3 regions of the Streptomyces sp. NPDC058239 genome follow, and region 3 is predicted to be linked to each of the others. Evidence: riboswitches for the same ligand, from Rfam matches in the RefSeq annotation. Region 3 holds a riboswitch; each other region holds the start of a gene.
What was found. A riboswitch is a leader RNA that binds a small molecule or an ion and turns the genes downstream of it on or off. The one in region 3 is predicted to bind cobalamin.
Positions count from the first base shown of each region.

Region 1: linked by a shared signal. The riboswitch ahead of ACFVYE_RS19580 (CbtB-domain containing protein) and the one ahead of ACFVYE_RS36060 (ABC transporter substrate-binding protein) in region 3 are both predicted to bind cobalamin.
Region 2: linked by a shared signal. The riboswitch ahead of ACFVYE_RS00330 (cobalamin biosynthesis protein) and the one ahead of ACFVYE_RS36060 (ABC transporter substrate-binding protein) in region 3 are both predicted to bind cobalamin.

Region 1 is NZ_JBHVWS010000016.1:138,459-148,907, reverse strand. Features, by position in the region: gene ACFVYE_RS19615 (NlpC/P60 family protein) at 1-683, shown strand, start outside; gene ACFVYE_RS19610 (pirin family protein) at 907-1,872, opposite strand; gene ACFVYE_RS19605 (tetratricopeptide repeat protein) at 2,051-2,416, shown strand; gene ACFVYE_RS19600 (hypothetical protein) at 2,413-2,649, opposite strand; partial or broken gene ACFVYE_RS19595 (SDR family oxidoreductase) at 2,703-2,885, opposite strand; gene ACFVYE_RS19590 (GNAT family N-acetyltransferase) at 3,147-3,653, shown strand; gene ACFVYE_RS19585 (CbtA family protein) at 3,782-4,555, opposite strand; gene ACFVYE_RS19580 (CbtB-domain containing protein) at 4,584-4,799, opposite strand; adenosylcobalamin (AdoCbl) riboswitch at 4,845-4,937, opposite strand; gene ACFVYE_RS19575 (histidine phosphatase family protein) at 5,060-5,653, shown strand; cobalamin riboswitch at 5,712-5,931, shown strand; gene metE (5-methyltetrahydropteroyltriglutamate--homocysteine S-methyltransferase) at 6,095-8,419, shown strand; partial or broken gene ACFVYE_RS19565 (family 16 glycosylhydrolase) at 8,626-9,486, shown strand; gene ACFVYE_RS19560 (dihydrolipoyl dehydrogenase family protein) at 9,574-10,449, opposite strand, start outside.
Region 2 is NZ_JBHVWS010000001.1:58,099-68,547, reverse strand. Features, by position in the region: gene cobN (cobaltochelatase subunit CobN) at 1-1,978, opposite strand, end outside; gene ACFVYE_RS00335 (cobyric acid synthase) at 1,987-3,504, opposite strand; gene ACFVYE_RS00330 (cobalamin biosynthesis protein) at 3,501-4,529, opposite strand; cobalamin riboswitch at 4,674-4,805, opposite strand; gene ACFVYE_RS00325 (hypothetical protein) at 4,981-5,211, opposite strand; gene ACFVYE_RS00320 (anion permease) at 5,247-6,512, opposite strand; gene ACFVYE_RS00315 (class II aldolase/adducin family protein) at 6,776-7,435, shown strand; gene ACFVYE_RS00310 (alpha/beta hydrolase) at 7,560-8,687, shown strand; gene ACFVYE_RS00305 (hypothetical protein) at 8,873-10,183, shown strand; gene ACFVYE_RS00300 (VOC family protein) at 10,241-10,449, opposite strand, start outside.
Region 3 is NZ_JBHVWS010000048.1:39,364-49,812, forward strand. Features, by position in the region: gene ACFVYE_RS36025 (adenosylcobinamide amidohydrolase) at 1-328, opposite strand, end outside; gene ACFVYE_RS36030 (cytochrome P450) at 343-1,578, opposite strand; gene ACFVYE_RS36035 (class I SAM-dependent methyltransferase) at 1,713-2,495, opposite strand; gene ACFVYE_RS36040 (hypothetical protein) at 2,631-2,828, opposite strand; partial or broken gene ACFVYE_RS36045 (PRC-barrel domain-containing protein) at 2,913-3,308, shown strand; gene ACFVYE_RS36050 (ABC transporter ATP-binding protein) at 3,438-4,241, opposite strand; gene ACFVYE_RS36055 (FecCD family ABC transporter permease) at 4,238-5,272, opposite strand; gene ACFVYE_RS36060 (ABC transporter substrate-binding protein) at 5,326-6,393, opposite strand; cobalamin riboswitch at 6,428-6,617, opposite strand; gene ACFVYE_RS36065 (beta-ketoacyl-[acyl-carrier-protein] synthase family protein) at 6,696-7,919, opposite strand; gene ACFVYE_RS36070 (acyl carrier protein) at 7,916-8,194, opposite strand; gene ACFVYE_RS36075 (hypothetical protein) at 8,282-8,440, opposite strand; gene ACFVYE_RS36080 (acyl-CoA dehydrogenase) at 8,455-10,326, opposite strand; gene ACFVYE_RS36085 (beta-ketoacyl-[acyl-carrier-protein] synthase family protein) at 10,340-10,449, opposite strand, start outside.

The DNA of each region.
Region 1 (10,449 bases), on a different contig from region 3:
TCTTCCTCTCGTCCAACCCGGACACCTTCCTCGACGAGGCCTCGGCCCTCGACCAGTTGACGGCCAAGCAGACCGAGACCCTGGGGAAGATCCAGGAGAAGCAGCGGGTCCTCGCGCAGGAGCGCAAGGAGGCCCAGGACAAGCTCGGTGACCTCGCGGACGTGCGCAAGACGCTCGGCGCGAAGAAGAAGAAGCTCCAGGACAAGCTGGCCGAGGCGCAGCGCCTGCTCAACACGATGACCCAAGCCGAGCGCACAAAGATGCGCGAGGACGAACAGCGTGCCAGCCGCGCCGCGAGCGACCGGGTCGACCTGGGCAACGAGGTCCCCGCCTCCGCCTGGGGTGCCGCCGCCCTGAATGCCGCCGCCACCCAGGAGGGCAAGCCGTACGGCCGCGGCGGCACCGGCCCCGGATCCTTCGACTGCTCCGGGCTGACCCAGTGGGCCTACGCCCAGGCCAACGTCCAGATCTCCCGGGTCACTTACACCCAGGTCAACGACGGCACCCATATCGGGCGCAGCGCACTGAAGCCGGGCGACCTGGTCTTCTTCAACAACACCGAGCACGTGGGCCTCTACGCGGGCAACAACACCGTCCTGCACGCCCCGTACCCGGGCACGTTCGTCCGCTACGAGTCGATGAACACCATCGGCAGCTTCCAGTTCGGCGTGCGCGTCGGCTGACCACGCCCGAACGGGCGAATTCCCGCGCCCGCGCAGACAGTCCGCCCCGCCGGAGACCACAGGTCACCGACGGGGCGGACCTCGATTCACCGACGCCCGACCGCTCCGCCACCAAGAGCAGCACCGGATCTTCCGGAGGCGCGCAGAACCGGTCCCGCCGTCGCGCGTGCGGCTGGTTCGCAGCCATCACTCGAACACCGGACCCCGACCACCTCAGTGCAGCTCAGCGCACCCTTCCGCGTGGTTTCAGCGCCACGGGCGGCAGTTCGGGAGCGGGCAGCCGGCCCCCGTCGTAGCCCTTCACCTCGCCGAAGCGGGAGCTCTCCATCCAGCCCCTCCGGGCCTCCTCGATTTCCTCGTGGGAACGGCCGATGAAGTTCCACCACATGACGATCTCCTCCTCGAAGGGCTCGCCGCCGAGGAGCATGAGGCCCGCGTCGGTGTCCGCGCGCAAGGGGAGTTCGGTGCGGCCGCAGCCGAGGTAGAGCATGGAACCGGGCAGCACGGGTACGCCGTCGACCTCGGCCTGCCCTGACATCGAGAGCACCGCGTACTCGAAGTCCGGGTCGAGCGGCAGACGGGCCTCGGCGCCGGCGGACAGGGCCAGGTCGGCACCGACGATCGGGGTGTACGCGGTGCCGGGCGAAGTGGCGCCGTCGAGTTCGCCCAGGATCAGGGTGGCGGTGAGGCCGGGGGCGGTGACGGTCGGCAGTTCGGTGTGGTGCTGGAAGTGCGGCTCGACATGGCGGTGGGCGTCGGGCAGGGCGACCCAGAGCTGGGCGCCGTGCAGAAACCTCGCATGCGACTTCGGGCTCTCCTCGGAGTGGCTGATGGCCCGGCCGGAGGTCATCAGTCCGAGCTCGCGCGGGCGGATCGTGCGGAGACTGCCGAGGCTGTCCCGGTGCAGGACCTCTCCGTCGTGCAGCCAGCTGACCGTCTGCAGGCCCATGTGGGGGTGGGGCGGTACTTGCATCCCTGGTTCGCCGGCAATGTCGTCGGGGCCGTAATGATCGACAAAGGCCCATGCGCCGACCATTCGGCGGCCCAGATTGGGCAGCAGTCTGCGGACCTCGGTGGACTCACCCAGCCGGACATGGCGCGGGGTGAGGAGTTCACGTACTGGCTCGGCGACGACGAAGCCCCGTCCTCCACAGACGGAGAGTGCGGCCTGGCGATCGAGATTGCTCATGGCGCTCAACCTATTCCCGTGCGGGCCCGGGGTGCCGGTACCCACGCCGATAATTTAGTGGAATATTCAACCAGTGTGCCATGTTCCGGTGACTGGAGCACGGCTGAGCGTACGGCCGGGTCAGCGGCAGGACAGGGCCGGGAGCGATCCCGGGACGGTCCGTGAACGAGGAGATCAAGTGAGCGACACCTATTTCGAGTTCGGTACGACCGCCGACCGCTGGGACCGTGCGCAGATGTTCTTCGAAGCGAAGGAGTACATGACTGCGGCCCGGATTCTGGAAGGCCTGGTCGAGGAGGCGCCGGAGCAGGTCTCCCCGCGTCTGCTGCTGGCCCGGGCCTACTACCACTCGGCTCGGCTCGGCAGGGCCGAGACGGAGCTGCGGGCGGTTCTGGAGCGCGACCCGGTGGAGCACTACGCGCGGCTGATGCTCGGCCGCACGCTTGAGCGCCAGGGGCGGAGCGCGGAGGCGACCGGTCATCTGCGGATGGCGGCGGCGTTCTCCGGGGACTTCGACTTCGACACGGACCGGACAGGGCTCTAGCGGTCGCGTGGAGCGTTCGACAGGCGGTTCGGCCATTCCGTCAGGAGGGCGCCCTCGGCCGCGCCGAGTACCGGATCCGACGACTGCCGCAGCAGCGTGTTCAGCCGAGCGGCGGTGGACGGCACGTGGGCCTCGGACACGGCGGCCCCCGTGTCGTCCGCGTCTGCGGAGGCGCCGGACGCATCCGGGGTGAAGACCGCGGCATGCACGGCGTCGCGTACCCGCCGTGACACGCTCGCGTCGCCGAAGGTCGCGGGGCGGGCGGGGCAGTGCTCCGGCGGGTAGCTCAGACGATGCCGCCGTTGGCGCGCAGCACCTGGCCGTTGGCCCAGCGGGCCGGGCCGGCGAGGAAGGAGATCACCTCGGCGATGTCCTGCGGGGTTCCCAGCCGCTCCAGCGGTGCCTGGCCGGCCGGCCTCGCGATGGTCTGCTCGTCCTTGCCGTCCAGGAACAGGGCGGTGGCGGTCGGCGTGTGGTGGCGTGCTGCTCGCCCATGGCGGCGCTCCCTGTCTCAGGTGGGCCGTGAGTTCCGCACCCCGGCGAGAGCAACGCTAAAACCGATACCGTAGCGACGCTACGCTACGCAATCTGCTGACAGCGCTACCCCGCGCCCCGCAAGGCCTCTGCAGGGCCTCAGCAGGACCCCACCGGAGCCCCCGCGCCGCTCCGGACGCTCCCGTCGGACAATCCCGATGCCTTCCGCCCGTCCGTCGTGATACTTCACTCGGTCATGACCGACCTTGAGACTCCCCGCCTCTTCCTTCGCCTGATGAGCGCCTCCGATGCCTTGCAGGTGATGGCGGGCAAGCCGGGAGACGGTGCCCGCTGGGCGCCCGGATACCCGTCCCCCGGCGAGATGGCCGCAGCCGAGCGCTTCCTCGACACATGCGCGACGACGGGTGATCCCAGCCCCTTCGGTTCGTACGAGATACGTCGCCGCGACGACGGAGAGGTGATCGGCGGGCTGGGATTCCATGGCGCTCCGGACGAGAACGGACACGTCACGATCGGCTACGGCCTCGTCCCCTCGGCCCAGGGCATGGGTTACGCCTCCGAGGCGCTGCGCGCACTGCTCCTGTTCGCCCGCGACCAGGGTGTGAGCTGCGTGCACGGCGACACCGATCTGGACAACCTCGCGTCGCAACACGTCATGACAGCCGTCGGTATGCACCTGGTGAAGGAGGATGCGCAGCTGAAGCACTACCGGATCGACTGGGATCAGCAGGCCGAGGGGTGAGCCCCCGGTCGCCCGGCCCCTTACGCGTACATACAGCCGCCGGCTCAGCCGCGCACCATGGGACGACGGAACCCGCCGGGAAGCTCCCGGCGGGTTCCGATGTCTGCTGGTGGCCAGTGGTGCGTCGGTCAGCCTGCCGCGGTGGCAGCCCGGTTCGCCGCACCGTTTCCGGTCCTGACGGAGTCGGTCCCCGGCACGAGAAGCCGTTCCGTCAGCCAGCCGAAGACGAGGCCGAAGGTGATCCAGAGAGTCGCCTGCACGGCGAGCGTGGCGAGGCGGAACTCCCACAGCAAGCCGGCCGGGAAGTCCTTTCCGACCTCGTTGAACGAGGGCAGGAACGCATAGGCGATCCCGATCACGACGACGTAGGCGGCGGATGCGGTGATCGTCGCGTTCCAGTTGCCCAGGCGTGGAGCCAGCCGCTTGCCGAAGATGACGACAGCGACGGCCAGCAGCACGCTGAGGGCGACCATCAGGAAGAACAGGGCGGTGCGTCGGCCGATCGTGTCGGGGTTGCCGACGGCCGGCGGGTTGGCCGGGTACTTCAGGAACGGCACGATGTACACCGTCAGCAGAGCCGCACCCGCGATCAGGGCGGCCGTGGCCCGCGGGCCGAATCTGCCGATCCGGCCGAGGGCGTAACAGAAGACGAGGGCGGCGATGCCGCCGATCGCCACACCGAAGACGAGCACACCGGTGGCAAGGCCGGCGGTGGACTGCATGGTGCGGCTGACGAGTTCCTCGCCGCCGCCGTGGTCATGGCTGTGCGCCTCTTCGAGAGCGATGGCCGCGTCCACCCGGGACTCGCCGAGGAAGTAGGCGACGACCAGAGCGAGCGCGCCCGCGGCGAGGCCGGCCAGCATGCCGCGGACGAGCAGGGCTCTGACAGATATGGAGTTCATGAGGATTTCCCCTGGATCGGACGGTACGTCAGTGGCAGGGGAAACCGAGGAGGTGGCGGCCGTCGTGGACCCACTCGTGAACACCTTCGCCGGAGATGACCGCGGTGGCGCCCTGCTCGGCGCCGACGAAGTACAGCAGTACGAGCATGAGGATGCCGAAGAAGACCGCCCAAGGGGCAATGGCCTTCAGGGAGATGGGGGTGATCGCCGGTACGGCGGTGGCGGGGGCAGCAGTCTGTGCCATGGCAGAACCTCCTGAGGGAACACGCGTCCCGTTCGTGGTGCCTGAGACGAAGGTGCTGGGTCTGACTTCCCGTACGGGTACGGGTTCACAGTGGCGCGACCGTGCCGGATTCTCACCGGACTTCCGTCACACTTCGTCATGCTCATCGGACGATACCGCCTGGGGGCAGGCGCGGCCATGGTGCCGTCGGTGGGGCCGGAAGGCCCGGATGCCATGGTGGGTGCACTTGAGGGGCCAGACTTCAGGGAGTTGACCCGGTCATGACGATAAAGGTGATGTTGATCTCACCGGCGCTCAACGCCGCGCTGCGCGAAGCCCGTTTCGACGGCGATGCGCCGCTGGACGCGGTCGGGGTCCGGCAGGCCAGGGCCGCTGCGGCAGCCGTGCCTGCGGCCGACCGGTATGTCTGCGGGCCGTCCGAACGGTGCGCCCGGACCGCCGACGCGCTGGGGTTGCACGCCGAGCACGAACTCGCGCTCCGCGGCTGGGACATGGGCCGGTGGAGCGGGCAGCGGCTGGAGGAGGTGAGCGGCAGCGAGCCGGAGGCGGTGTCGGTCTGGATGACCGATCCTTCGGCGGCTCCGCACGGCGGCGAACCGTTGCTGGAGTTCTGCGCCCGGGTCGGCCGCTGGCTGGAGTCCGTGGAGTCCCTCTACGGCGACGAGGGCGGCTGTGTGCTCGGGGTCGTCGAGCCTGCGGTGGTGCGGGCGGCGATCGTATCGGCGCTCGCTCTGCCGACGGGGGCGTTCTGGCGGCTGGACGTCGCCCCTCTGACGCTGACCGGGCTCAGCGGCCGGTCCGGACGGTGGAACCTGCGCTGTGGGCAGCCGCTGTCCCCCGCTCCGGGGCACTGACGTCCTCCCGTGGCCCACGGTATGAACAACTGACGTGCCGGAACCGCCGGTCAGCGCCTACTGTGGTGGTGCAGCTGGTTCGCCCTGTCCGCCAGACAGGCGCGTCGCAAGAGGGAACCCGGTGGGAATCCGGGACTGCCCCGCAGCGGTGAGTGGGAACGACCGCCGTCATCAAGCACTGGACCCGATACGGGGCCCGGGAAGCGACGGCCAGTAGGTGTCTCGTACGCGAGAAGTGCCCGCGAGTCCGAAGACCTGCCACTGCCCGTGCGCGTCGGACGCGCTCGGTGATCTCGGTGACCTCGTGGGCGGGTCGGCGTACATATCGGGCAGGGCACGCGCGCCTCCACGGCGCTGCGGTTCCGCCCGGTCCGTCATCCCTTCGCGCCTTCGATCCGTCCCGGGGTCGTATCAGGACACACGCTCGCGAAGGAGAGTTCCGTGACCAGCAAGTCCGCAGCCGCGGCAGCCCGGGCCACCGTGTACGGATATCCCCGCCAGGGGAGCAACCGCGAACTGAAGAAGGCCGTCGAGGGTTACTGGAAGGGCCGGGTCTCCGCAGCCGCCCTCCGGGAGACCGCCGCCGGCCTGCGCCGCACCAACTGGCGCCGGCTCGCAGACGACGGCATCCACGAGGTCCCGACCGGCGACTTCTCGTACTACGACCATGTGCTGGACACCAGCGTGATGGTCGGTGCCGTACCGGCCAGGCATCGTGAAGCCGTCGAAACCAATGGGCTGGACGGCTATTTCGCGATGGCGCGCGGTACGCAGGATGTGGCGCCGCTCGAAATGACCAAGTGGTTCGACACGAACTACCACTATCTGGTTCCGGAGCTCAGTCCCGACACCGTCTTCACCGCCGACTCCACCAAGCAGGTCGCGGAGTTCGAGGAAGCGCGGGCGCTCGGGCTCAGCCCTCGCCCGGTGCTCGTCGGTCCGGTGACCTATCTGCTGCTGGCCAAGCCCGCTCCGGGCGTCACCGCCGGCTTCGAGCCACTGACGCTGCTCGACCGGCTGCTGCCGGTGTACGCCGAGGTGCTGGCCGATCTGCGTGCCGCCGGTGCCCGGTGGGTGCAGCTCGACGAGCCCGCCCTGGTGCAGGACCGCACCCCGGCCGAGCTGAACGCCGCCGCCCGCGCCTACCGTGACCTGGGCGCGCTCACCGACCGGCCGAAGCTCCTCGTCGCCTCCTACTTCGACCGGCTCGGTGCGGCCCTCGCCGTGCTGGCAAAGGCGCCGGTCGACGGGCTCGCCCTCGACTTCACCGGTCCGGCGGCCGCCAATCTGAGGGATCTCGCCGCAGTCGGCGGTCTGCCTGGCAGGCGGCTGGTCGCCGGGGTCGTCGACGGCCGCAACGTGTGGATCAACGACTACCAGCAGTCCCTCACCACGCTCGGCACCCTGCTCGGCCTCGCCGGCCAGGTCGATGTGGCGGCCTCCTGCTCCCTGCTGCACGTCCCCCTCGACGCGACCGCCGAGCCTGACATCGACCCGCAGGTGGCCCGCTGGCTGGCCTTCGCCCGGCAGAAGTCCGCCGAGATCGCCACCCTGGCCCGGGGCCTCGCACAGGGTACGGACGCGATCGCCGCCGAACTCGCCGCGAATCGTGCCGATCTGGCCTCGCGGGCCGGTTCTGCGCTCACCCATGACCCGGCGGTACGGGCCCGGGCCGCTGCCGTCACGGAGTCCGACGGGCACCGTGAAGCGTCGTATCCGCAACGGGCAGCGGCCCAACGTGACCGTCTGCGGCTTCCGTTGCTGCCGACCACCACCATCGGTTCGTTCCCGCAGACGGCCCGACTGCGCACCGCACGCGCCGATCTGCGGGCCGGACGCATCGACACCGCCACCTACGACGAGCGCATCGAGTCGGAGATCCAGGAGGTGCTGGCGTTCCAGGAGAAAGCGGGCGTCGATGTGCTGGTGCACGGCGAACCCGAACGCAACGACATGGTGCAGTACTTCGCCGAGCAGCTCGTCGGGTACCTCGCGACTCAGCACGGCTGGGTCCAGTCGTACGGCACACGGTATGTCCGGCCGCCGATCCTGGCCGGGGACATCTCCCGGCCGGAGCCGATGACGGTGCGCTGGACGACGTACGCGCAGTCGCTCACCGCCCGTCCGGTCAAGGGCATGCTCACAGGTCCCGTCACCATGCTCGCCTGGTCCTTCGTCCGTGACGACCAGCCGCTCGCCGAGACCGCGCGCCAGGTCGCCCTCGCGCTGCGGGACGAGGTGAACGACCTTGAGTCGGCCGGAAGTTCGGTCATCCAGGTGGACGAGCCCGCCCTGCGCGAGACGCTGCCGCTGCGGGCCGCCGATCGCGCCGGGTATCTGGCGTGGGCGACCGAGTCGTTCCGGCTGGCCACCAGTGGCGTACGTCCCCGAACTCAGATCCATACGCATATGTGCTACGCGGAGTTCGGGGACATCATCAGGGCCATCGACGACCTGGATGCCGATGTGATCAGCCTGGAGGCGGCCCGCTCGCATATGCAGGTGGCCGACGAACTGGCATCGGCGGGCTATCCGCGGGAGGTCGGTCCCGGTGTGTACGACATCCACTCCCCGCGGGTGCCGAGTGCCGACGAGGCAGCGGCTCTGCTGCGCAAGGGGCTCGAAGCGATTCCCGCCGAACGGCTGTGGGTCAATCCCGACTGCGGCCTGAAGACCCGGGGTTGGCCGGAAGTACGAGCCTCGCTGGAGAACCTGGTCTCGGCAGCCACCGAGGTGCGGGCGGCTCTGCCGGGTAGCGCCCACTGACGGCGGTGCGGCCCGGGACGGGCGTCGCCCCGGGCCGCACCAACCACGGATGGCTGCAAGAAGTGTGGTCCGTACCAAAGCCTTGACACGGTCTGGGTTCACTTCTTAAATCGCATACAGAACGAAGGCCTCTCCCCCCGAACCCCCAGGATGAGGGTTTGTCATATGCATGACAGATTCTCGATACTCTGAACGGGAAGGACCCCATGACCTCCCCCCACCTCACCCGACGCCTCCTGGTGTCCGCTCTCTCCGTACTCGCCCTCGTCTCGGCCTCCTCCGGTCTCGCGACCGGGGTGCCTGTGCCCGAACCACGGGCCGCCGCGGCGGCAGCGTCGTTCACCGACGATTTCGACGGCCCCGCGGGCTCCGCCGTCGACGGCAGCAAGTGGCAGATCGAGACCGGCGACAACGTCAACAACCATGAGCGGCAGTACTACACGGCCGGGAACAGCAACGCCGCACTCGACGGCCAGGGCCACCTCGTCATCACCGCACGCAGGGAGAACCCGAACAACTACCAGTGCTGGTACGGCACTTGTGAGTACACCTCGGCGCGGCTGAACACATCCGGAAAGTTTTCCCAGACGTACGGTCACGTCGAGGCCCGGATGAAGGTGCCGCGCGGTCAGGGCATGTGGCCCGCCTTCTGGATGCTGGGCGACGACATCGGCCAGGTCGGCTGGCCCAATTCGGGCGAGATCGACGTCATGGAGAACGTCGGCTTCGAACCGTCCACGGTCCATGGCACCTTGCACGGCCCCGGCTACTCCGGCTCCGGCGGGATCGGCGCCGCGTACACCCTGCCGGGCGGGCAGGCGTTCGCCGACGACTTCCACACCTTCGCCGTCGACTGGGCCCCCGACTCGGTGACCTGGTCGGTGGACGGCAACGTCTACCAGCGCCGCACACCCGCCGATCTCGGCGGCAACACCTGGGTGTTCAACAAGCCCTTCTTCCTGATCCTCAACCTCGCGGTCGGCGGCTACTGGCCGGGCGACCCCGACGGCAGCACCTCCTTCCCGCAACAACTCGTCGTCGACCACGTGCGGGTCACCACCAGCAATCTTCGGCCGCCGGCCTGACCTCACCCGTCGCGCCAGGAGCGGCGGCCCGCCCGGGGAGCTGCTGGAGACGGGCGGGCCGGCCGGGCTCTACACGTCCCGGTACGCCTCAAGCAGGCGCAGCCAGACCTCGCTGATCGTCGGATACGCGGGCACCGCGTGCCACAGCCGGTCGATGGGTACCTCGCCCGCGACCGCGATCGTCGCCGAGTGCAGCAGTTCGCCGATGCCCGGCCCGACGAACGTGACACCGAGCAGGATCTCCCGGTCGAGGTCGGCAATCATGCGGGCGCGGCCTCGGTAACCGTCCGCGTAGAGGCCGGAGCCCGCCACCGCGGCGAAGTCGATGTCGACGGCGCGTACGCGGTGGCCGGCCTCCTCGGCCTCGGCGAGGGTGAGGCCGACCGATGCGGCCTCGGGGTCGGTGAAGACGACCTGGGGGACGGCCGCGTGGTCGGCGGTGGCTGCGTGGGCGCCCCAGCGGTCGGTCTCCAGCAGCGGCACACCCGCGGCGCGGGCGGCGATCGCGGCGCCCGCGATGCGTGCCTGGTACTTGCCCTGGTGCGTGAGGAGCGCCCGGTGGTTGACGTCGCCGACCGCGTAGAGCCAGGTGGTGCCGTCGACGCGGCAGCTGTCGTCGACGGCGAGCCAGGAGCCGGGCTTCAGGCCCACCGTTTCCAGGCCGAGGTCGTCGGTGCGCGGAGCGCGGCCGGTGGCGAAGAGGATCTCGTCGGCCTCGAGGCGCTCCCCGTTGTTCAGCTCCACGGTGACCGGGCCGTCCGGGACCGCGCGCCGTACAGAGGTCGCCGAGACTCCGGTACGGATGTCGGCGCCCGCCTCCGTCAGTGCCTGGGCGACCAGCTCGCCCGCGAAGGGTTCCATCTTCGGCAGGAGTCCCTTGCCGCGGATCAGCATCGTCACCCGGGCGCCGAGGGCCTGCCAGACGGTGGCCATCTCCGTACCGAC
Region 2 (10,449 bases), on a different contig from region 3:
CCAGGATGTGCAGGCCGTCCCGGATCTGGACGTCCTTGATCTCGCAGAGGTAGCCGTCGATGTGCATGACGAACGAGTCGAAGTCGTCCTCGCCGGGCTGTTCGTCGACATGGAGGTCGTGGTGCAGCTCGGCGGCCTTCACCAGTGTCCAGATCTGCGCCCGGACCGACGGGGCCTTCGTCGGGTCGAGATCGCTGACCAGCGCGTACTCGTCGAGCAGCTGCTCCAGCTTGGCCAGGTCGCCATAGGTGTCGGCGCGCGCCATCGGCGGCACCAGATGGTCCACCACCGTGGCGTGCCCACGCCGCTTGGCCTGGGTGCCCTCGCCCGGGTCGTTGACGATGAACGGGTAGATCAGCGGCAGTTCGCCGAGCACGGCGTCGGGGCCGCAACCGGCGGACAGGCCGAGGCCCTTGCCCGGCAGCCACTCCATCGTGCCGTGCTTGCCCATGTGGACGACGGCATCCGCGCCGAAGCCCCCCTCCGATGTTGCGGCCTCCAGCCAGCGGTACGTCGCCATGTAGTGGTGGGAGGGCGGCATGTCCGGGTCGTGGTAGATCGCGATCGGGTTCTCGCCGAAGCCGCGCGGCGGCTGGATCAGCACCACCACGTTCCCGAACTGCAACGAGGCGAGGACGATGTCGTCCCCGTCCACGTACAGCGAACCCGGCGGCTCGCCCCAGTGCTCCAGCATCGATTCGCGCAGCTGCGGTTCCAGCTTGTCGAACCAGGCCCGGTAGTCGGCGAGCGGCACACGCGCGGGGGCTGCCGCGAGCTGTTCCTCGGTCAGCCACTCCACATCGTGGCCACCGGCGTTGATGAGTCGGTGGATGAGCTCGTCGCCGTTGTCGGGGTGCCCGTCGACTCCGTAACCGGCGTCGCGCAGGGCGTCCAGGACCCGCACCGCCGATGCGGGCGTGTCCAGACCGACGGCGTTGCCGACGCGCGAGTGCTTGGTCGGGTAGGCGGTGAAGACGAGGGCGAGCTTCTTCTCGGCGTTCGCCTTGTGCTTCAGGACGGCGTGACGCACCGCGATTCCCGCGACGCGCGCGGCGCGTTCGGGGTCGGCGCGGTACACCGGTACGTCGTCGGGGCCCTGCTCCTTGAAGGAGAACGGGACGGTGATCAGACGGCCGTCGAACTCGGGGATCGCGACCTGCATCGCGGCGTCCATGGGGGAGAGCGCGGCGTCGGAGGCGTCCCACGCGGCGCGCGCGGAGGTCAGGCACAGGCCCTGCAGCACAGGGACGTTCAGATCGGCGAGCGCGCCGATGTCCCAGGCCTCGTCGTCGCCCCCGGCGGAGGCGTCCGACGCACGGGTGCCGCCTGCCGCGAGCACCGTGGCGACCAGGGCGTCGGCCCTGCCGAGCAGTTCGTAGAGACCGGCGTCCGCGCCGCGCAGCGAACCGCAGTACACGGGAAGGGCGTTGGCGCCACGTGCCTCGATCGCGTCGCAGAGGACGTCGACGAACGAGGTGTTCCCGGACAGCTGGTGCGCCCGGTAGAAGAGCACGCCGACGGTCGGGCGGCCCTCGACGAACTCCCGGCCGCCGTGCAGGCCCCACTCGGGCATCTTCTGCGGCTCGGCGAAGCCGTGGCCGGTCAGCAGGACGGTGTCGGAGAGGAAGCGGGCCAGTTCTACGAGGTTTCCGGGTCCGCCCTCCACGAGGTAGCGCAGCGCCTCGGCGACGACACCGGCGGGTACGGACGACTCGGCCATCAGCTCCGCGTCCGGCACGGCCTCGCCACCCAGCAGCACGGTGGGGACGCCGGACGCCTTGAGGACGGCCAGCCCGTCCTCCCAGGCGCGCTTGCCGCCGAGGAGCCGGACGACTGCGACGGAGGAACCCTCGATCAGTGCGGGGAGTTCCTCGTGGGCGTCGATGCGGGTGGGGTTCCCGATCCGGTACGGCGCGCCGGAGGCGCGGGCGGCGAGGAGGTCCGTGTCGGCGGTCGACAGCAACAGCACGGTGCTCATAGGGGCGTTCATGCGCGTGCTCCAGGTGCTCCGGGGGCGATGAAGGGAAGTCCTGACGGTGCGCCCGACTCGATGAGCCGCAGCAGCGCGTCGGTGTCCGCGTGTTCTTCGATGAGGTCGCCGAGGCGGTCGAGCTGTTCCTCGCGCAGCGCGGCGAAGCCGGTGTCGGGGGCGGGGACGAAGCGCCGGCCGGCGGCCCGCGCGACCTCGGTCAGGAAGCGACGGCGGAATTCGTCGCTCTCCAGCGAGCCGTGCCAGTGGGTGCCCCACACCGCGTCGACCCGGCAGCCGTCCAGGAACGGCTCGCCGCCGCGTACATCGGCGACGCCGTGGTGGATCTCGTACCCCTCGACGGGGGCGCCGAGCGCCTCGCCGGCGGGGCGGGCAAGGGTCTTCTCGCGGTCGAAGCGGATGCGTACCGGCAGCAGGCCGAGGCCGTCGATGTGCCCGGCCCTCGACTCGACGTCGTCCTCGATGTGTTCACCGAGGATCTGGAAGCCGCCGCAGATGCCGAGGACCGGCCGGCCCTCGGCGGCACGCCGCACCAGGGCGTCGGCGAGGCCGCGCTCGCGCAGCCAGGCCAGCGCGTTCACGGTGCCGCGGGTGCCCGGCACGATGACGAGGTCGGCGTCGGCCAGCTCCTCGGGGCGGTCCACGAACCGGACGACGACGCCCGGTTCGGCGGCCAGTGCGTCCACATCGGTGAAGTTCGACATCAGGGGTACGGCGCACACCGCGACGCGCAGCACGTCGTCGCCGTGCGGCGGCGCGACGACCGATTCGCGTACGGCTCCGCGCAGCGAGACCCTCAGACCGTCCTCCTCGTCGATGCCGAGGCCGTGGGCGAAGGGCAGCACCCCGAAGGTCTGCCGCCCGGTGATCCCGCGCAGCATCTCCAGTCCGGGCTCCAGCAGCGACACGTCGCCGCGGAACTTGTTGACGAGGTAGCCGGCGATCAGCGACTGGTCCTCGGCATCGAGCAGCGCCGTCGTACCGAAGAACGAGGCGAAGACGCCACCGCGGTCGATGTCGCCGACGACCACCACCGGGAAGCGTGCCGCCCGTGCGATGCCCATGTTCACGATGTCCGTGCGCCGCAGATTGATCTCGGCCGGACTGCCCGCCCCCTCGCAGATCACTGCGTCATACGTGCCCCGAAGCTGCTCCAGACAGTCCACGACCGTGCCGAGAAGCGCTTCCTGCCTGCCTCCGTGGTAGCCGCGTGCGCTCATCTCGCCCACCGGCCTGCCCATCAGGACGACCTGGCTGGAGCGGTCGCTGCCGGGTTTGAGCAGGACCGGGTTCATCAGCGCGGTCGGCTCCACCCGGGCGGCCTGGGCCTGCATGGCCTGGGCGCGCCCGATCTCGGCACCTTCGCGGGTGACGAACGAGTTCAGCGACATGTTCTGCGCCTTGAAGGGCGCCACCTTCACGCCCTGGCGCACGAGCCAGCGGCAGATACCTGCCGTGACGACGCTCTTGCCCGCGTCCGAGGTGGTTCCGGCGACCAGCAGCCCGCCGCTCATGTCCGTCTCCGTCCTGCGATCCGACGTCCTGTGAACTGAAGTCCTGCGGACCGAAGTCCTGCGATCCGTCGTCCTGCGATCCGTCGTGCGGCGAGGCCCGCGCCCAGTCGTCCCGCCACACACACGCCGAGGGCCAGCGCACTCACCCGGCGCGACAGCCGTACCGCGCGTTCGATGTCCTCGGTCTCCACCGCCCGGCCGGTCTCCCCGTTGAGGACGGGGCGGTGTTCGACCCGGCCGCCGTACGCGAGGGTCCCGCCGAGCCGTACGCCGAGCGCACCCGCGAACGAGGCCTCCACCGGGCCCGCGTTGGGGCTGGGGTGCTTCGCCGCGTCGGCCCGCCACGCCCGTACCGCTCCACGTGGGCGCCCCCCGGCGGCCACGGCGAGCAGGGCTGTGAGCCGGGCACCGGGCCAGCCCGCGAGGTCGTCGAGGCGGGCCGAGGCCCAGCCGTAGCGCCGGTGGCGGGGCGACCTGTGGCCGACCATGGCGTCGAGGGTGTTGGCGGCCCGGAAGCCGACGAGCCCGGGCACACCGGCCAGCGCACCCCACACCAGGGCGCCGACCACGGCGTCCGAGGTGTTCTCGGCCACGGACTCCACCACGGCGCGGGCGATCTGCGGTCCGTCGAGGGAGTACGGGTCGCGCCCGCACAGGTGCGGCAGCCGCTCGCGGGCCGATTCGATGTCACCGGCGGCCAGGGCGCCGCCGATCGCCCGCGCCTCACGTCCCAGGGACGTACCGCCGACGACGGACCAGGTGGCGGCCGCGGTCAGTGCGACGGAGGCGGCGGGGTGACTGCGTACGGCACGGGTGATCAGCGCGGCACCACCCGCGGCGCCTCCGGCGCAGACGAGCGTGTGCAGCGCGCCCCACCCACGGTGGTCGCGCCACAGACGGCGCTCGACGTCCGCTGCGGCCCGCCCGAAGGCGGCGACCGGATGTCCCCTGCGGGGGTCACCGAGCAGCAGATCGCCGATCAGACCGGCCGTGGCGCCGTACGCGAAAATGCGGTCGGCACGCACGGCTCAACCGGCCGTTACGCCTCGAAGGACCTTCGTACAGGCGGCTCTCGTCGAGAGCGCCACAGCAACGGACGCACGGCAGCCAGGCATGGCGATATGTCCTCACTCAGGGTCCGCGCCCTGGTTCGACGTGACCGGCGACGAGAGTCTCCTGGCTCCCGGATCCGCAGTTCCCCCGGCCTTCCAACCCGCTCGCGCGTGCCGTGACTTCCGGTGTGGGGGACTGCTCCCCGGTGACAGTGGCGGGACCGCGCCGGATTCGCACCGGCTTCCTCTGCTGTCGCCGTAATTGGCTCCGGCAGTCCACCACGCTCCGCGAACGCCCGTCAACTTGCCGTTGACCTGCGACGGTGCAGTGTGCTGAGCCCCACATCGGGCCGGACACACCACAACGGGCCGGACACACACGAGGTGTGTGTCCGGCCCGACGGGGGAGTGCGTGCGGAAGGGCTCAGGCGACGATCAGATAGATCCCGTACGCGACCGCCGCAGCGCACAGCGCGAAGCAGACGTACGCGCCGGCGCGGGCCAGCAGCAGCGAGCCGCCGGAGCCGCCCTGCGCCGCCGGCTCGGGCTGCTTGGAGAGACCGACGATGCCCAGGGTGAAGAAACCCACCAGCGCGACGGTGACGACGAGGGAGACGCCGAAGACGGAGCCGAGGGCTGCCCAGTCGATGTTCATGCTGAATCCTTAGACGGCCTGCCCGGGTGGCCGGCCTAGACGGTGGCGGGTCGCGCCGGGTCCTGGGTGGTTCCGGCCGGAGCCGGAATGGTGGTCTTGAGGTCCTGAGCCGCTGCCTGGGCCGCGGTGAGCGGCGGGCTGACGGCGGCGATGGCCGTGGTGACGACGCCTGCGGGCTCGGCGTCGCCGCTTGTCGGCGCGACATCGCCGTGGCCGACCGGCTTGCGGCGCGACACCAGCCAGATCGCCCCGGAGCCCGCGACCAGCAGCGCCGCGACGACCACGACACCCCAGGTGCCCTGCTTGGTGAGGAGTTCCGCGCCCGCGCCGACCAGGCCTGCGGCCGGCAGGGTCAGACCCCAGGCGACGAACATCCGGGTGGCGGTGGACCAGCGGACCACGCCGCCCTGGCGGCCGAGGCCCGCGCCCATCACGGCGCCGGAGCAGGACTGGGTGGTGGAGAGGGAGAAGCCGAGGTGCGAGGAGGCCAGGATGACCGTGGCCGCGCTGGTCTGGGCGGCGAAGCCCTGCGGCGGCTTGAGGTCGGTGAGGCCGCTGCCCATGGTGCGGATGATGCGCCAGCCGCCCAGGTAGGTGCCGAGTGCGATGGCCGTACCGGCACAGACGATGACCCAGACCGGCGGGTTGGAGCCGGGGTGCAGGACGCCCCCGGTGACCAGGGCCAGGGTGATGATGCCCATGGTCTTCTGCGCGTCGTTGGTGCCGTGGGCGAGGGAGACCAGTCCGGCCGAGGCGATCTGGCCGGCGCGGTAGCCCTTGGCAGTGGCCTTCTCCTGGGCGTCGTTGCGGATCTTCCCGCCGATCCGGTACGTCAGCCTGGTGGCCAGCAGTGCGGCCAGACCGGCGACGATCGGGGCGGCGACCGCGGGGAGCAGCACCTTGGTGACGACGGTGCCGCCGTTGACCGACGACCAGCCCGCCGACATCACGGCTGCGCCGATCAGACCGCCGAACAGGGCGTGCGAGGAGCTGGACGGCAGTCCGACCAGCCAGGTCAGCAGATTCCACAGGATGGCGCCGACGAGTGCCGCGAAGATGACTTCCGTCCGCAGCCCGTCCTCGTTGATGATCCCGCCGGAGATCGTCTTGGCGACCTCGACCGACAGGAACGCGCCGACGAGGTTGAGAACGGCGGACATGGCCACCGCTGTCTTCGGTCTGAGTGCGCCGGTCGAGATGGTGGTCGCCATCGCGTTGGCGGTGTCGTGGAAACCGTTCGTGAAATCGAACACTAGAGCTGTCACGATCACAATCGCGAGTAGCAGCGTGATGTGTTCCATTTACCCAGGCAATCGTTCGACGTCATTGGCACGTGGACCGTAGGCAACCTGGATGAACGGAAGATGAACTGGGCAGGGCGCTGTGGTGACTCCAACTGGAGTCAGGTCGTTCCGTTTGTCCTTCGCGGTGCGGTGCGGACCGGGCGCAGGGCCGATTCGCACCCGATTCGCGCCCCTGTCACCCCTTTTATGAACTTCTCCGGTTTGTGACTTATCCCGCCGATCGCATGCCCGTTCGCCTCCAGGGCTGACAGGATCTCCGCATGAGCGATCAGCAACGGGACGCGATCGAACGTGCCTGGGACGGCGTCGTCGCCACCGCCCGCAGGACGGCGGCGGACGGCCTCGTCGTCGGGACCTCGGGAAACGTGTCGGCACGGGTCGGCGGGACGGTCCTGGTCACCCCGAGCGGAGTGCCGTACGACCGGCTCCGCCCCGAGGATGCCGTCGGCGTCGATCTGGAAGGCAACCGCGTCCTCGGCGAACTGGCCCCGACCAGTGAACTCCCGCTCCATCTCGCGGTCTACCGGAACAGCGACGCGGCCGCCGTCGTGCACACCCACGCGGTGCACGCCACGGCCGTCTCCACCCTGGTCCCCGAGGTCCCTCCGGTCCACTACGCCGCCGCCATGCTCGGGGGCCCCGTCCGGGTCGCGGCCTATGCGCGCTACGGGACCGAGGAGCTGGCCGAGAACATGCTCGACGCTCTGCAGGGCCGTACGGGCTGCCTGCTCCAGAACCACGGAACCGTGACCTACGGGGCGACCCTGGACGAGGCGTACGACAGGACCGCCCAGCTGGAATGGCTCTGCCGACTCTGGCTCACCGCGAGCTCCGTCCCCGGACACACCCCGACCCTGCTCTCCCCGGCCCGGCTGCGCGACGTACAGGAGGCACTGAAGGGATACGGACAACCGGGCTGACCCGACCCCTGCCGGTCCCCGCCGTCCCGGCTGTCCCGTCCCATCCGCCCGTCCTGCCCCTGCCGGGGCACCGGACGGCCCGCGTCCGCTGGCAGGGTGCGGCGCACCCCCCGACACTGAAGCAGTGCGCCCGGCAACAGTCACGGCAGCAGCCGTCACCACGATCCTCGGCGTCGGTGCGGCAGCGGTCGCGGCCGGCCGGTACGCCAGCGACGCCGCCCTCGGGGTGCCGTCCGGACGACCGCTCCCCGCCGACCGCAGACTCACAGTGCACGCCACAGCAGCCGGGCAGGTCACCCTGACGCGCTCCTTCGCCGCCCTGCGGCCCGGTACGTACGGACTGGTGGGCGACGACGTCCACGCCGTCGTCGGCCCGGTGATCGAACACGCCCACCACGCCCCCGACACCGTCGTCCGCAGACTGGAACGAGTCAACCGCGGCAGCCTGGAAACCGGCGCCGAGGTCCGCATCACCCCGCAGCTGCACAGCGGCGACCCCTCATCGGCCCTCGGACTCGATCACAGGGAAGTCGAGATCCCCGGCGAACTCGGTCCCCTGCCCGCCTGGTTCCTGCCCGGTCCCCGCAACACCTGGGTCATCACCGTGCACGGCCTCGGCACCACCAGGGAACACCCCATGAACGTCATGGAGTTCCTGCACGATCTGAGCCTGCCCGTGCTCGATCCGGCCTACCGCGGCGACGCTGGGGCCCCGCGTTCCCCGGACGGCCTCGCTCACCTCGGCGAGTCCGAATGGCGCGACCTGGACGCGGCGATCCGCTTCGCCGTGCGGTACGGAGCCGAGAAGGTGGTCCTGCACGGCTGGTCCACCGGCGCCTCGATGGCGCTGCACGCGGCCGTCAACTCCGCGCTCCGCAATCGGATCTGCGGTCTCGTCCTCGACTCCCCGGTCCTGGACTGGGTCACCACGCTGCGCGCCCTGGCCGTCGCCCGCGGTGTCCCGGCCGCACTGCTGCCGCTCGCCGTCCGCGCCGCCCAGGGGCAGACAGGGATGCGCGGCGCCCGGCTCCTGGACGGCTCCCTCGCAACGGCGCTGCGTGTCCCGACCTTGATCTTCCACGGCCCGGACGACACCCTGGCCCCCTGGCAGCCGTCCCGCGATCTTGCCGCCCGCCGTCCGGACCTGGTCACCCTGCGCGCCGTACCGCAGGCTCCGCATGCGGCGATGTGGAATGCCGACCCGGTCCACTACGAAGAGGCCCTGCGCCGCTTCCTCACGCCCCTGATGTGACCCGATGCGAGGGATCGGCCGATTGGTGCCGGACCCGCCCGCCACCCCCTTCCACCGCGAATTCGGGTTCCGTTTGGGCTTTCGGGCCGTCAGGGGCAAGACTGCTCCCCGTGACGTCCCGTACCCCGCGCGACTCCAGGCTGCGACTTGTCCGCCCGCGACCCCTTGTCACCGCTCGCAAGGCCGTGACCACCCGGCGCACCAGGCCGGCTCCCCGCCCCCCGGAGGGCACCCCTCCCAGGGCGGAACTGGCCCGCCAGGCCAGGACGGCCCTCGCCGACGCCGTACGGATCGCCCGCTGGGCAGCCGACGGCGCGATCCCCGGCGCGCCGCCCCTGGCCGCCCAGGCCCTCGAACGGGCCGCGACAGCCCTGGAGTTGTCCCCGGCCCAGGTGCGCTCCGGCTGGGACCGGGCCCGGCTCGCCGGTCTGGTCGAACTGCACGGCGACACCGCACGCCCCGGCTGGCGGCTGCGCGCCTGGGACCGCGACGACTCCGCCGTGCTCCGCGGCTGGGTGGCGCTCTTCGACGCCTGGTCACTCGTCCACCCCGCGCCCGAGGGCATCGAGTCCACCGCGGTCGCAGAGACTGTCGAGGCCGTGCCGCAGGTGCTCTCCCTCCTCCAGCTCTCGGCGGGCCCGGTCACCGTGCCCGCCCTCCTGGACCTTCTCGGCCAGCGCGTCGCGGAACTCCACGAGGAGCGCTGCGAGGTGCCGTACGGGCCGCAGGCGCCGCCCGCACCGGCCGAATCCGCCCCCGCGGCACACCCCGCAGCCCTGGTCTCCCTCCTTCTCGACTGGGCCCTTGAGGGACTGGCCGCGGTAGGCGCGCTCACCCTCGGCGCCGGACACGCCACCCTCACCCCGCTCGGCAACTGGGCGGTCTGGGTCAAGCTGGAACAGATCTGCGTCGCGGCCCAGAGTCCGGCCGGGAACATCGAGCAGTCCGCCGCGGACATGCTGCTCGGCTGCGCCCGGCTCACCCCGGGCCCGGCCCGCGCCGAATACCGGGCCTGGCTCGCCGCCCGCCCCGTCGGCAGCGCCGTTGCCGAACTCCTCGGCGTCGCCCGCGGGGAGGACGCGCTGCTGCGCGGGCTCGCCTTCGAGGCTCTCCGGGTCGTCGGCGCCCCCGCCGAGCCCGAGGTTCGCTCCGTCGTGGGCGACCCCTCGCTGCGCCCCTACGCGCTGCTGTGGCTGGCCGAGTACGGCGGAACGGACCCCGAGGACGCCCAGGACGTCCTCAGCCGCGAGGAAGCCACCTGGCTCTGGGTCGACACCGCGGCGGCGGTCGCGGACCACGGCGAGACCGGGCTGCTGGTCCGCCATCTCGACTCGGCCGTCCAGGGCACGGTGCCGGCTCTGCTGGACGAGGTGCGGGCGGTCGGCCACCCGCGCACCGTGCAGGTCCTGGTGGCCCTGGCCGCCGCGCACCCGGACCCGGCGCTGGCCAAAGCCGTGCGCCGGGCCGCGTTCCAGGTGCACACGGGCGGTGCGTAGCGCGGGTGAGTCCGCGTCGGACGGGCTCGGCCCCGAGCCCGTCCGGCCGACCGCCCGTCAGTCCGCCGACCCCGGTGCGTACGTCCCGAAGCTCCACACATTGCCCTCCGCGTCCCGCGCAATGAAGTCGCGGGAGCCGTAGTCCTGGTCCGTCGGCGGCATCAGGATCTCCACCCCGTACTCCACGGCCCGGGCGTGATGCTCATCGACCTCGTCCACCACGACGTAGACACCGGCCGGGCCCGCGCCCTGCATCGCCTTGGCGA
Region 3 (10,449 bases):
TCAGTCCGGCGCCGGGTCCGGTGAGGTGTTCCGCGGCGGCGATCTCGGCGAGATGGCGGTCGGGGTCCAGGCGCGGATAGCCGCCGGGCACCTGGGCGTTGAGGATCCAGGCGCGCGGTCCGATGCCTCCGCCGAGCACGGCACTGCTGCACACCCGCCACCCCGGCCCGAGCCGCCACACCAGATGGGGAAGGTCCAGACCGTCCTCGTGCCGGGTCAGCAGTTCACCGCGCTGTTCGGGGAGCCGGATGCGTACGGAACGGATGGGGCACCCCCGGTGGCGCGGCAGGACGACGGGACGACGGTCGGCGGTTGGCCCGTCGATCATATGTGCCAGGGCCGTCAGGCCGCGCCGGGCGGGGTGCCGGGGCGCAGACGTACCGGAAGCGTCGCGGTGCTGTTGCCGACGAAGCCCGCGCGGTGGGGCAGCGCCGTCGCGGGTACGGCGAGGTCCAGGCCGGGGAATCGGGTGAACAGCCGCTCCAGGGCGATCGTGGCCTCCATCCGGGCGAGCGGCGCACCCAGGCAGTAGTGCGGTCCGTGGCCGAGCGAAAGGTGCCGGGCCGCGGTGTCCCCGGCCGGTCCGGTCACGTCGAACCGGTCGGCGTCGGGGCCGTGTGCGGCCTTGTCCCGGCCGGCGGCCGAGTATCCCGCCAGCACGGGTGTGCCCTTCGGGATGACGGTCCCGTCGAGGGTGAGGTCGCGGGTCGGATAGCGGAACGGGAAGTAGCTGACCGGGCTGTCCCAGCGCAGTGTCTCCTCCACCACGTCCGCCCAGCGTGCCCGGCCGGACCTGACCAGGGCGAGCTGGTCGGGGTGGGTGCACAGCGCGCGGACGGCGTTGGTGATGAGGTTCAGCGTGGTCTCGTGCCCCGCGATGATCATCAGGAGCAGGGTGCCGATGAGCTCGTGCTGACCGAGCCGGCCGCCGCCCTCGTCACGGGCGGCGATCAGGGCGCTGGTCAGATCCTCGCCCGGCTGCTCCGCCCGGGCGGCCGCGAGCGCCGTGAGCAGCGCCACCAGCTCCCGGTTTGCGGCCATCACCTCCTCGGGGCCGGTGTCCGTCGCGACCACCCGGCTGGACAGATGGTGCAGTCGGTCCTGGTGCTCGGCGCCGACCCCGAGGAGTTCGCAGATGACACCCATCGGCAGCGGCAGGGCGAACCGGGCGCGCAGGTCGACCGTGCCGTCGCCCTCGGCCGCGGCCCGGTCGACTCCGTCGAGCAGATCGGCGGTGACGGTCTCGATCCGCGGTCGCAGTTCTTCCACCCGCCGGGCGGTGAACGCCTTGCTGACCAGTGAGCGCAGCCGTCGGTGGTCGTCGCCGTCGGCGGTGGTCATGCCCTGCACGGTGGCGAACGTCTTCAGCGGCCAGCCGTCGGGTATGCGTCCCTCGGCCAGCTCGGTGAAGTGGCGTGCGCCCTTGGCCACATGGGGGTGGGCGAGGAACTCCTTGAGCGCGTCGTGTCCGAGCACGGCCATTCCGGCCACGTCGCCGGGAAGAACGACGGAGGCCACGGCCCCCTGGGCGAGCAGCCTGGCGTTGTCCGCGTGCGGGCAGCCGCCTGCCGGGTCCATGCGGTGCGGGGTGCTGGTCAACGGGCTCTCCTGACGGTCGTCGGCCGGTACCCGGCGGGCCGCGCGGCGGTACTCTGTCCGGGCTCGCCGATCCTATGGCCGACGGTGTCGGCAGGGAGGTGTGTCACGGGTGCTCACACGGATTTCCGCACGGTCAGGAGTTCATGCAGATACCGCTTGGTGATGCTCCCTCCGTGCCGCTCGTCGATCAGGGCCCGGATGCAGGTCAACAGACCGTGCCGCGCGTCGGGGGCGAGATCGCGGTGGCCCGAGTAGGTCATCAGCAGGTCCAGATACTGCTCGGCGGTGTACGTGATCTCCCGCGCGTGACGGCGCACCCGGACGGGCCCGTCCCACGGGGGTTGTTCCAGTTCACCGAAGACCGTGTGCACCAACGCCTCGTCCCGAAGCCGGATGTCCGGGCGGGTGGCGGGGTCCCAGCGCTCGTAGCACCGTTGTGCCTGCTCGAAGAAGTCGCCGCTGCCGCCCGCCACATGATGGGTGGTGACGATCGCCAGCGTCCCGCCGGGCCGTAGGACGTCCGCCGCTCTCGTGAAGCGCAGCACGGGGTCGATCCAGTGGATGGCGGTCGCGCACACCACGAGATCGAAGGGGGCCCTCGGGGGCGTCCACTCCTCGAACGGCGACACCTCGACATGTGCGCGGGGGAAGCCGCACAGATTGCGCCGTGCCACGGCCGCCAGCGAGGGGCCCAGTTCGACGGCCGTCAGCTCGCATCCCAGCCCCGCGAGTGCAACGGTCAACTGGCCGGTGCCCGACCCCACTTCGAGCACTCTGCTCCGCGTGCCGAGGCCGGCCACGGCCGCGAGTTCCGTGACCAGGTCCGGCGGATAGCGCGGGCGCATCCGGTCGTAGAGCTCCGCGTCCTCGTCGAACGTGCCGCGCAACGTGTTCATACCGGATACAACGCCGGACGGATCCGCGCGGTTTCATGGTGCGGTTCCATGGTGCGGCGGCCTGACCGCAGACGCCCCGCCGCATCTGCGGTCAGGCCCCCGCACGACGTCTCCCGCTGTCATGACAGGGGCGCATCACCGGTTCTTCGGCGTCGGGTGTTTCGGCCGCTCAGCCTCGGCTTCCGCGCCCGCATTCCGAATGCACATCTTCCACGATTCACCCCATCGGCCCAACGCGAGGTCGGCATGCGCACCGCCCTGGCGGGCGGCCACCGCCGAAATGCCGGGCATGTGGCGCCCGGCCTCCACGGTCAGGGAGGTTGCAGCGGCCATCCGGGTGAGGCGCGATGGGAAAAGGACGCGCCTCCCTTGATGTGGCCCAGCCACAGGACGCGCCCGGGCGAGGAGGAATCGGTCATGGGAGCCGCTGACGGTTTCACGGATTCCGGAGAGCTCGACGGCCTCACGGTGTACGACACCGCGGGCGAGAAGGTGGGCAGTGTGGGCCGGGTGTACGTCGACGACAACACCGGCCGTCCGGACTGGATCACGGTGAAAACCGGCCTGTTCGGTATGAAGGAGAGTTTCGTTCCTCTTTCCGGAGCCCGCCGAGTGGGCTCCGACCTGCACATCCCGCTTTCGAAGGACCGCGTCAAGGAAGCCCCACGAGTGGACGCGGACGCGCATCTGTCCGTGGCCGAGGAGGAGGAGCTCTACCGCCACTACGGCCTTGCCGAGAACACCACCGCCGGACTCGGCGGCCAGGCGGACACGGGAACCACCCCGGCGCCCGGGTCCGACACCGGGGGAGCGCCGCACCGAGAATGAGGTGCGGACCCGTGTCGTGCCAGGGTCCGCTCTCCCACCGCGTCAGGATCCGGGTCTCCCGCCGCGCCAGGACCCGGATCGCTCGCCCTGCCGGTCCTGCGACGGCCCGGCTCGCTACGGCAGGCGGCGCTCCGGCCGCTCCGGCAGGAAGCGCACCGAGGGCCGTCCGTCCGGGCCGTCGGGAGTGACCCGCGCCCTGACCCGGTAGACGTCGGCGATCAGCTCCTCGGTGATCACTTCCGCCGGGGTCCCGGCGGCCACCACCCGCCCCTCCTTCATGACGACGATCCGATCGCAGAACATCGCGGCCAGATTGAGGTCGTGCAGAGCGATCACACCGGTGAGGGGCAGCGAGGTGATCAGCGACAGCAGATCCAACTGGTGCTGGATGTCGAGGTGGTTCGTCGGCTCGTCCAGCAGCAGTTCACGCGGCTGCTGGGCCAGTGCGCGCGCTATCTGGACACGTTGCCGCTCGCCTCCGGAGAGGGTGTGCCAGGACTGCTCGCCGCGATCGGCGAGACCGGTCCGCTCCAGCGCTTCGCGCACCGCGTCGTCGTCCGCCCGGCCGGGTGCCGACCAAGCCCTGCGGTGCGGAATACGCCCGAGGCGTACCACGTCCAGGACGCTCAACTCGACCTGGGTGACGGCATGCTGGTCGACCACGGCGACCCGCTGGGCCACGGTTCGGCGACCGATCTCGTCGAGCCGCCGGCCGTCGAGGGTGACCACGCCCGCATCCGGGGCGAGGACTCCTGCCAGCACCCGCAACAGGGTCGACTTGCCGGAGCCGTTCGGCCCGATCAGCCCGACGGTGGCGCCGGGCGGCGGGGCGAGATGGACCCCGTCGAGGATGAGGCGGCCGCCCGCCTCCCGGCTGACCCGCTCGGCACACAGCCCCTCGGTGGCCCCACCCGTCATGTGATCCTCCGGCTGCGGTACAGGACCAGGACGAAAGCGGGCACGCCGATGAGGGCGGTGACGACTCCCACGGGCACTTCCTGCGGGTCGAGGACCGTCCTGGCGAGGGTGTCGACCCAGACCAGGAATACCGCCCCGGCCAGGGCGGTGACCGGCAGCAGCAGCCGGTGCCCGGAGCCGGCGAGCGCACGGGCGGCGTGCGGCAGGACCAGACCGACGAAGCCGATGGCACCGGCCGAGCTGACGAGCGCGGCGGTCAGCAGCGCGGTCGTGCAGAGAAGCACGATCCGGGTGCGCGCGACATGGACGCCGAGGGTGGCGGCGGCGTCCTGACCGAACGCGAAGGCGTCGAGCGTACGGGCGTGACCGAGGCAGATCAGCAGCGTCACGACGAGGACGGCGGAGCAGATCCACACATCGGTCCAGCCGACCCCGCTGAGCGAGCCGAGCAGCCAGAACAGCACCCCGCGGGTCTGCTCGGCGTCGGCGGCGGTCATCACGACGAAGGAGGTGAGCGCGGAGAACAACTGCATGGCCGCGACACCGGAGAGGACGACCCGGTCGGTCGTGCCGCCCAGGGTGTGGCTCAGCAGCAGAACGAGGGCGAACGAGCACAGTGCGCCGATGAACGCGCCGGTCGAGATCGACACCGCTCCCCCGCCGACGCCGAGGACGACAACCACGACCGCGCCGGTCGACGCTCCGGAGGAGACGCCGAGGACGAACGGGTCGGCGAGCGGGTTGCGGAGCAGGGACTGCATGACGGTTCCGCACACCGCGAGCCCGGCGCCGCACACCGCGGCGAGCAGGGTGCGCGGCATGCGCAGGTTCCAGATGATGCCGTCCCGGATCGGGGTGAGCCGTGACCGGCCCCAGCCGAGGTGGGAGGCGACCGTGGACCAGACGTCGGCGACGGAGATACGGGCGGGTCCGATGGTGACGGCGACCGCGACGGACAGCACGAGCAGTGCGATGCCACAGGCCCACAGGGCTCCGCCGCGCAGCTTCCGTATCCCCGTGCCACTGCGCACGGCTGCTTCGCAGGCCCGTGGCGCGTCCACCGCCGTGGCCCGTTCGGTGTCCGTCACCCCGCGAATCCGAATGTGCGCAGCCCGGCGGCGACGCGTTCCACACCCTCGACCGTCCGGATGGACGGGTTCATGGCCTGGCCGCTCAGCAGGACGTACCGCTTGTGCCTGACGGCGTCCATGTTCTTCGTGACGGGGTTGGACTCCAGGAATTCGATCTTCTTCGCGGCGCTCTCGGCGGTCTGTGCCTTGCGGGTCAGGTCGCCGATGACCAGGACGTCGGGGTTGCGGTCGGCGACGGTCTCCCAGCTGATCTGCGGCCATTCCTCATGGGTGTCGTCGAAGACGTTCTTCGCGCCGAGTTCCCTGGTGATGATGCCGGGCGCTCCGCAGCAGCCGGCCAGGTACGGGGCCTTGGAGTCGGAGAACCAGTAGAGGAGGGTGGCGTCGGAGGCGTCGACGCCCTCGGTCGCCTTCTTCACCCGGGCCCGCAGCTGCGCCACGAGCGTGTCGCCGCGTTTCTGCACGCCGAACACCTTAGCCAGGTCGTGCACTTCGTCGTACACACTGTCCATGGTCAGTGGCGCGGTACGGGCTCCGTCGCCGCCGCCGCTGTTGTCCTTGCCGGTGCAGTCGGCGGGCGAGACATAGGTGGGGACGCCGAGTTCCTCGAACTGTTCGCGGGGTGCGACGCCCCCCTTGGCGAGCGTCGACTCGAACGCCGCGCTGATGAAGTCGGGTTCCTGGTCGAGGACCTTCTCCGACGACGGCCGGTTGTCCGCGATCCTGGGAACCTTGGCGTTGGCCTTCTCCAGGCCCTTCATCACCGGGTCGGTCCAGGTCGAGGTGGCGGCCAGCCGGTCGGCGAGGCCGAGGGAGAGCAGGATCTCCGTCGATCCCTGGTCGACCGAGACGGCCCGGTGGGGTGCGGCTTCGACGGTGACGGTGCGTCCACAGTTCTTCAGCGTCACGGGGTATCCGTCGGCGGAGCCGGACTTCGCGGCAGAGCTGCTCGTTCCGCCCCCGCAGGCGGTCAGCAGGACGAATCCCGCCGAGAGCAGGGCGATGGTGCGGACAGGGCTGGCTATGGACGGCACGGAGTCCCTCTGCGTCTCGGGGCTCATGCGCGGAGCCCGGTGTACGGAGTCCTGCGCCCGGTACCGGGTCGCAGGTGCCAGCAGGTCTTCGGACTCGGGCTCCTACGGACGGGACGCCTTCCCAGGACACCCGCGGGTGGTCCCAGTGGCCGTGGCCCCGCCCGTCCCCCTCACCGCTGCGCGTCAGTTCCGGATTCTCACCGGATTCCCTGACCCCTACGTGGAGTTTGACTGGCTTCGGCAAGCTATCACGAGCCTCCGCGCAGCTCATGGGTGGTGTGGCCGGTGGTACGCCGGGCTGTGCGACCGTCGCACCACCTGCCCGATGCCTAAGGACGCTGCAGAGCGATCACGGCGTTGTGCCCGCCGAAGCCGAAGGAGTGGCTGACGGCGCGCCGGATGGGCTGCCGCAGAGGTCGCTCGGTGACGCAGTTGATGTCGAACTCGGGCGCCGGGGCATCCAGGTTGGCGATCGGCGGTACGACTCCGCGCTGGAGCGTCAGGACGGTCAGTCCGGCCTCGATCGCTCCGGCTGCCCCCATGCAGTGCCCGAGTACGCCCTTCGGGGCGGTGACGGGCGGCCGGTGCGGGTAGACCCGGCCGATGAGGGCGGCCTCGGTGGCGTCGTTGATCGGTGTCGCCGTGCCGTGTGCGTTGACATGCTCGACGTCCTCGGCCGCCCAGCCCGCGTCGCGCAGCGCGGCCTCGACCGCAGCCTGGGCGACCGCGCCGGAAGGGTGCGGACTTGTGGGGTGGTGGGCGTCGGTGGTGGCGCCGGTGCCCGCGAGCAGTGCCCGCGGCGCGGCGCCCCGGGCGACGGCGTCGTCCGCCCGTTCCAGCACCATGACGGCGGCGCCCTCACCCATGACCAGCCCGGCACGGTCGGCCGAGAAGGGCCGGCACCGCCTGGCCGGGTCGCCCTCCGCCCGGGCCGCGGCTCCGGACCGGGCGAATCCGGTCATGGCGACCGGGTAGACGATCGACTCGGTGGCTCCGGCGATCGCGATGTCGCACTGTCCGGTGACCAGCAGATCGCGGGCGACGGACAGTGCGGTGGCGCCGGAGGAGCAGGCGGTGCACGGTGCCAGGCTGGGACCGGTGGCCCGCAACTGGATGGCGATCTCGGCCGCGGGCATGTTCGGAATGGTGAGCAGGATGCCCGACGGCGAGGTGGCATCCGGTCCGAGCCGGTCGAGTACGACGGCCTGCTCGGTCAGTGCGGCGGAGCCTCCGCTGCTGGTGCCGACGACCACCGCGACCCTGCTGCCCTCCCACTGCGCCGGGTCGAGTCCGGCGTCGGCGACCGCCTCCCGGGCGGCGACAACGGCGAACTTGACGTACTTCCCCATCCGGAAGGACGTGCGCCCGCCGATCGCGGCGTCCAGATCGATACCGTCGACCGTGCAGGCGAAGTCGATCGCGCACCCTTCGAGTGCCGCGACGGTACGCACCGGCGAGACTCCGGCGCACACACCTTTCCAGGTGGATTCGGTGTCGTTGCCGACCGGGGTGATCATTCCCAGGCCTGTTACGGCAATCGCGGGCCTGTTCATCGGGTGTTGCTCGCCGGTGCTTCGCCGCCCATCAGCGCCCCGCTGCCGGCTGTCGCGTCGATGTACCGCGTGATGTCGGCCAGGGTGGCGTCCTTGGGGAGCTTGTCGAAGTCCCCGTCGCCGCCCATTGTCTCCCTGATGAGGACGGCGAACTCGGCGACGGCGAGGGAGTCCATCTCCAGGCTGTCCATCGTGGAATCCGGGCGGATCTCGACGACGGGCACTTTGAAGGTGTGTGTCAGAACCTCGGTGATCTTGGGATGAATCGCGCTCATGAGCTTCCTCTCCATCATTCGGTACGGCTGCCGGGGACGGCGGGGGAACCGTCCCGACGCCGAATCAACTGGGTGACATGCCTCCAGTTACGCCTTGTGCCGAACCGATTCGCCACCGCCCTGCTGCGGCTGCGTGCACCACCGGGCCAGGACGGCTGCCGTACCCCAGAAGACCAGCAGCACAACGCGGACACCGAGGGCCCCGGCCGCCTCCCGTACCCGCCGCGTCCGCACGACTGTTCCCATCCCTGTCACGGCCCTCACCGCTCCCCCGGGGCCGTCGCCCGGTCCCCGCCCGGCTGCCAGGCGGCCGCCGGATCGTCGTACGCATCGACGTAGTCGGCCCCCGCGATGGGCCAGTCGGCGAGCAGTTCCCGCGGCAGCGCGAAGGAGTCGGCGAGGGCGGGCAGATGAGCGGCGACGGCGGCGATCAGCTCTTCCAAGGCGTCCGGCAGCCCATTGACCTGATTGACCGTCAAATACCCTGCAGCCAGCAGATCACCGCTGTTCTGGGCGATCCGGTCGAGTGCGAACAACCGCTGCAGCTCGACCAGCCGCTCACGGGCGGGCCCGTCCTGCATACCTGCCACCGCGTCCGTGTACGCCTCGGCAGCCTGCCGGTGGGCGTGGGCCTCGACGCCGCGGAGGGCGGGACCGGATGCGATGTTCCACCGCTCCAGCGGGTCACCGTGCGGTGCACGGCCCAGCCTTTCCCTGGCCCGGCTGAACCAGATCCCCTCCAGCGCGGCCAGGAGCCTGCCGAGGAACCCGGGGTCGGTGAGATCACCGGGTTCGCCGCCGAAGGGAGCGCCGTACGCGGCCGGATCGGTGACGAAGAGCATTTCCGCGGCCGCCTTGGCGTGGATGGCCAGGTTGTCGCCCTCGGCGGTGATGACGCCTTCCACTCCGGTGATGAGTTCGGTCATGCCGTTGTTCTCCAGGAGCGCCTGGGCACCACACCGTTCACGGCATTCGACGATCACGGACCTGGCCTGCCAGCTGATCCATCCCTTGGCGACGGCGACCAGCCGCTCCGCCTCCTCCCGCCCCGGGCCCGAGCCGCCCTCCCGTCCCTCCCAGCGGTTCAGGGCCCTGCGGTGCAGCAGGCTCATGGCGAAGACCGTGGCCATGGCCCGGGCGAGCGGGCCGTGGTGGCTGCGGTGGGCGATCACCGGTACCTGACGCGATCCGCGGGGCCCGGAGATGTACCGATGGCTGCCGTAGCGGACGGCGACGGCGAGCGTTGCGCGCGCGGAGCCGACCGCGCAGGCACTCATGGAGATCTTGCCGGAGGTGACGCGCCCGATCGACGCGAGGAGGCGACGCCTGCGGTTGCCGACGGCGCTGCTGAACTCGCCGTCGTCACCGATCCGTCCGTGGTCCCCGCCCAGCAGCGCATCGCGCCCCACGAAGACTTGGTCGAAGGAGGTCAGACAGTGGTCCACCGGGCTCCCCATGCGTGCGGGAAGTCTGCGGACCCGTACGCCGGGCAGGGCCCGTACGGCATCGGTGAGCGGGACGAGGAAGAGGAAGACGCCGTGATCGGTGCCGTCGACGAGCAGACGCGCGGCCACAAGACCGGTCTTGGGACCGCCTGCCGGACTGGTGTTGGGCATGAACTTCTGTGCGCCTGCATGCGGTGTGTGCAGCACAAAGCCGTCGCGTTCGCGGTCGTAGGCGGCCGCGGTCTCGACGGCCGCCGCGTCGTTGCCGTGCGCCACCTCCGTACAGAGAAAGGTGCCGATGCTGCGCAGCCGGAGGAAGTCCGACAGATCGCGCCGGCTGTCGCCTTCGTGGTCGAGGAGACTGCCGAGAAAGAGGTTGTAGTGGATGCCCGCCACCGTGGTGAGGGCCGGGTCGACCGGGCCGAGCCATTCGTGCAGGGCCGCGAGGGCGCGCGGGTCGGCGGCGAGCCGGGCGCCGCTGTCGAGGCAGTCGTTGAGGATACGCAGCCGCTCGTACGCGAGACGCAGGCGTTCGTCGGGAGTGCAGCGGTCCGGGCGGCGGAAAGGTTCCGTGCTGATCATCCGCTGCCAGAAGCCGTGCTCCCGGCGGAAGTTGTCGCCGAGGAGCACACCGGTGAGAAGGTCCGTGGACCGTTCGGCGGAGGGGCTGTCGATCGTTGCGGTCATGAGACAAGAACGATCAGCCGACGGCGAGGACACCGGGGGCCGTCTTCGGCGGACCGTCCGCGTCGACGCGTTGGAAGGCGAGCGCGACGTTGTGTCCGCCGAAGCCGAAGGAGTGGCTGAGTG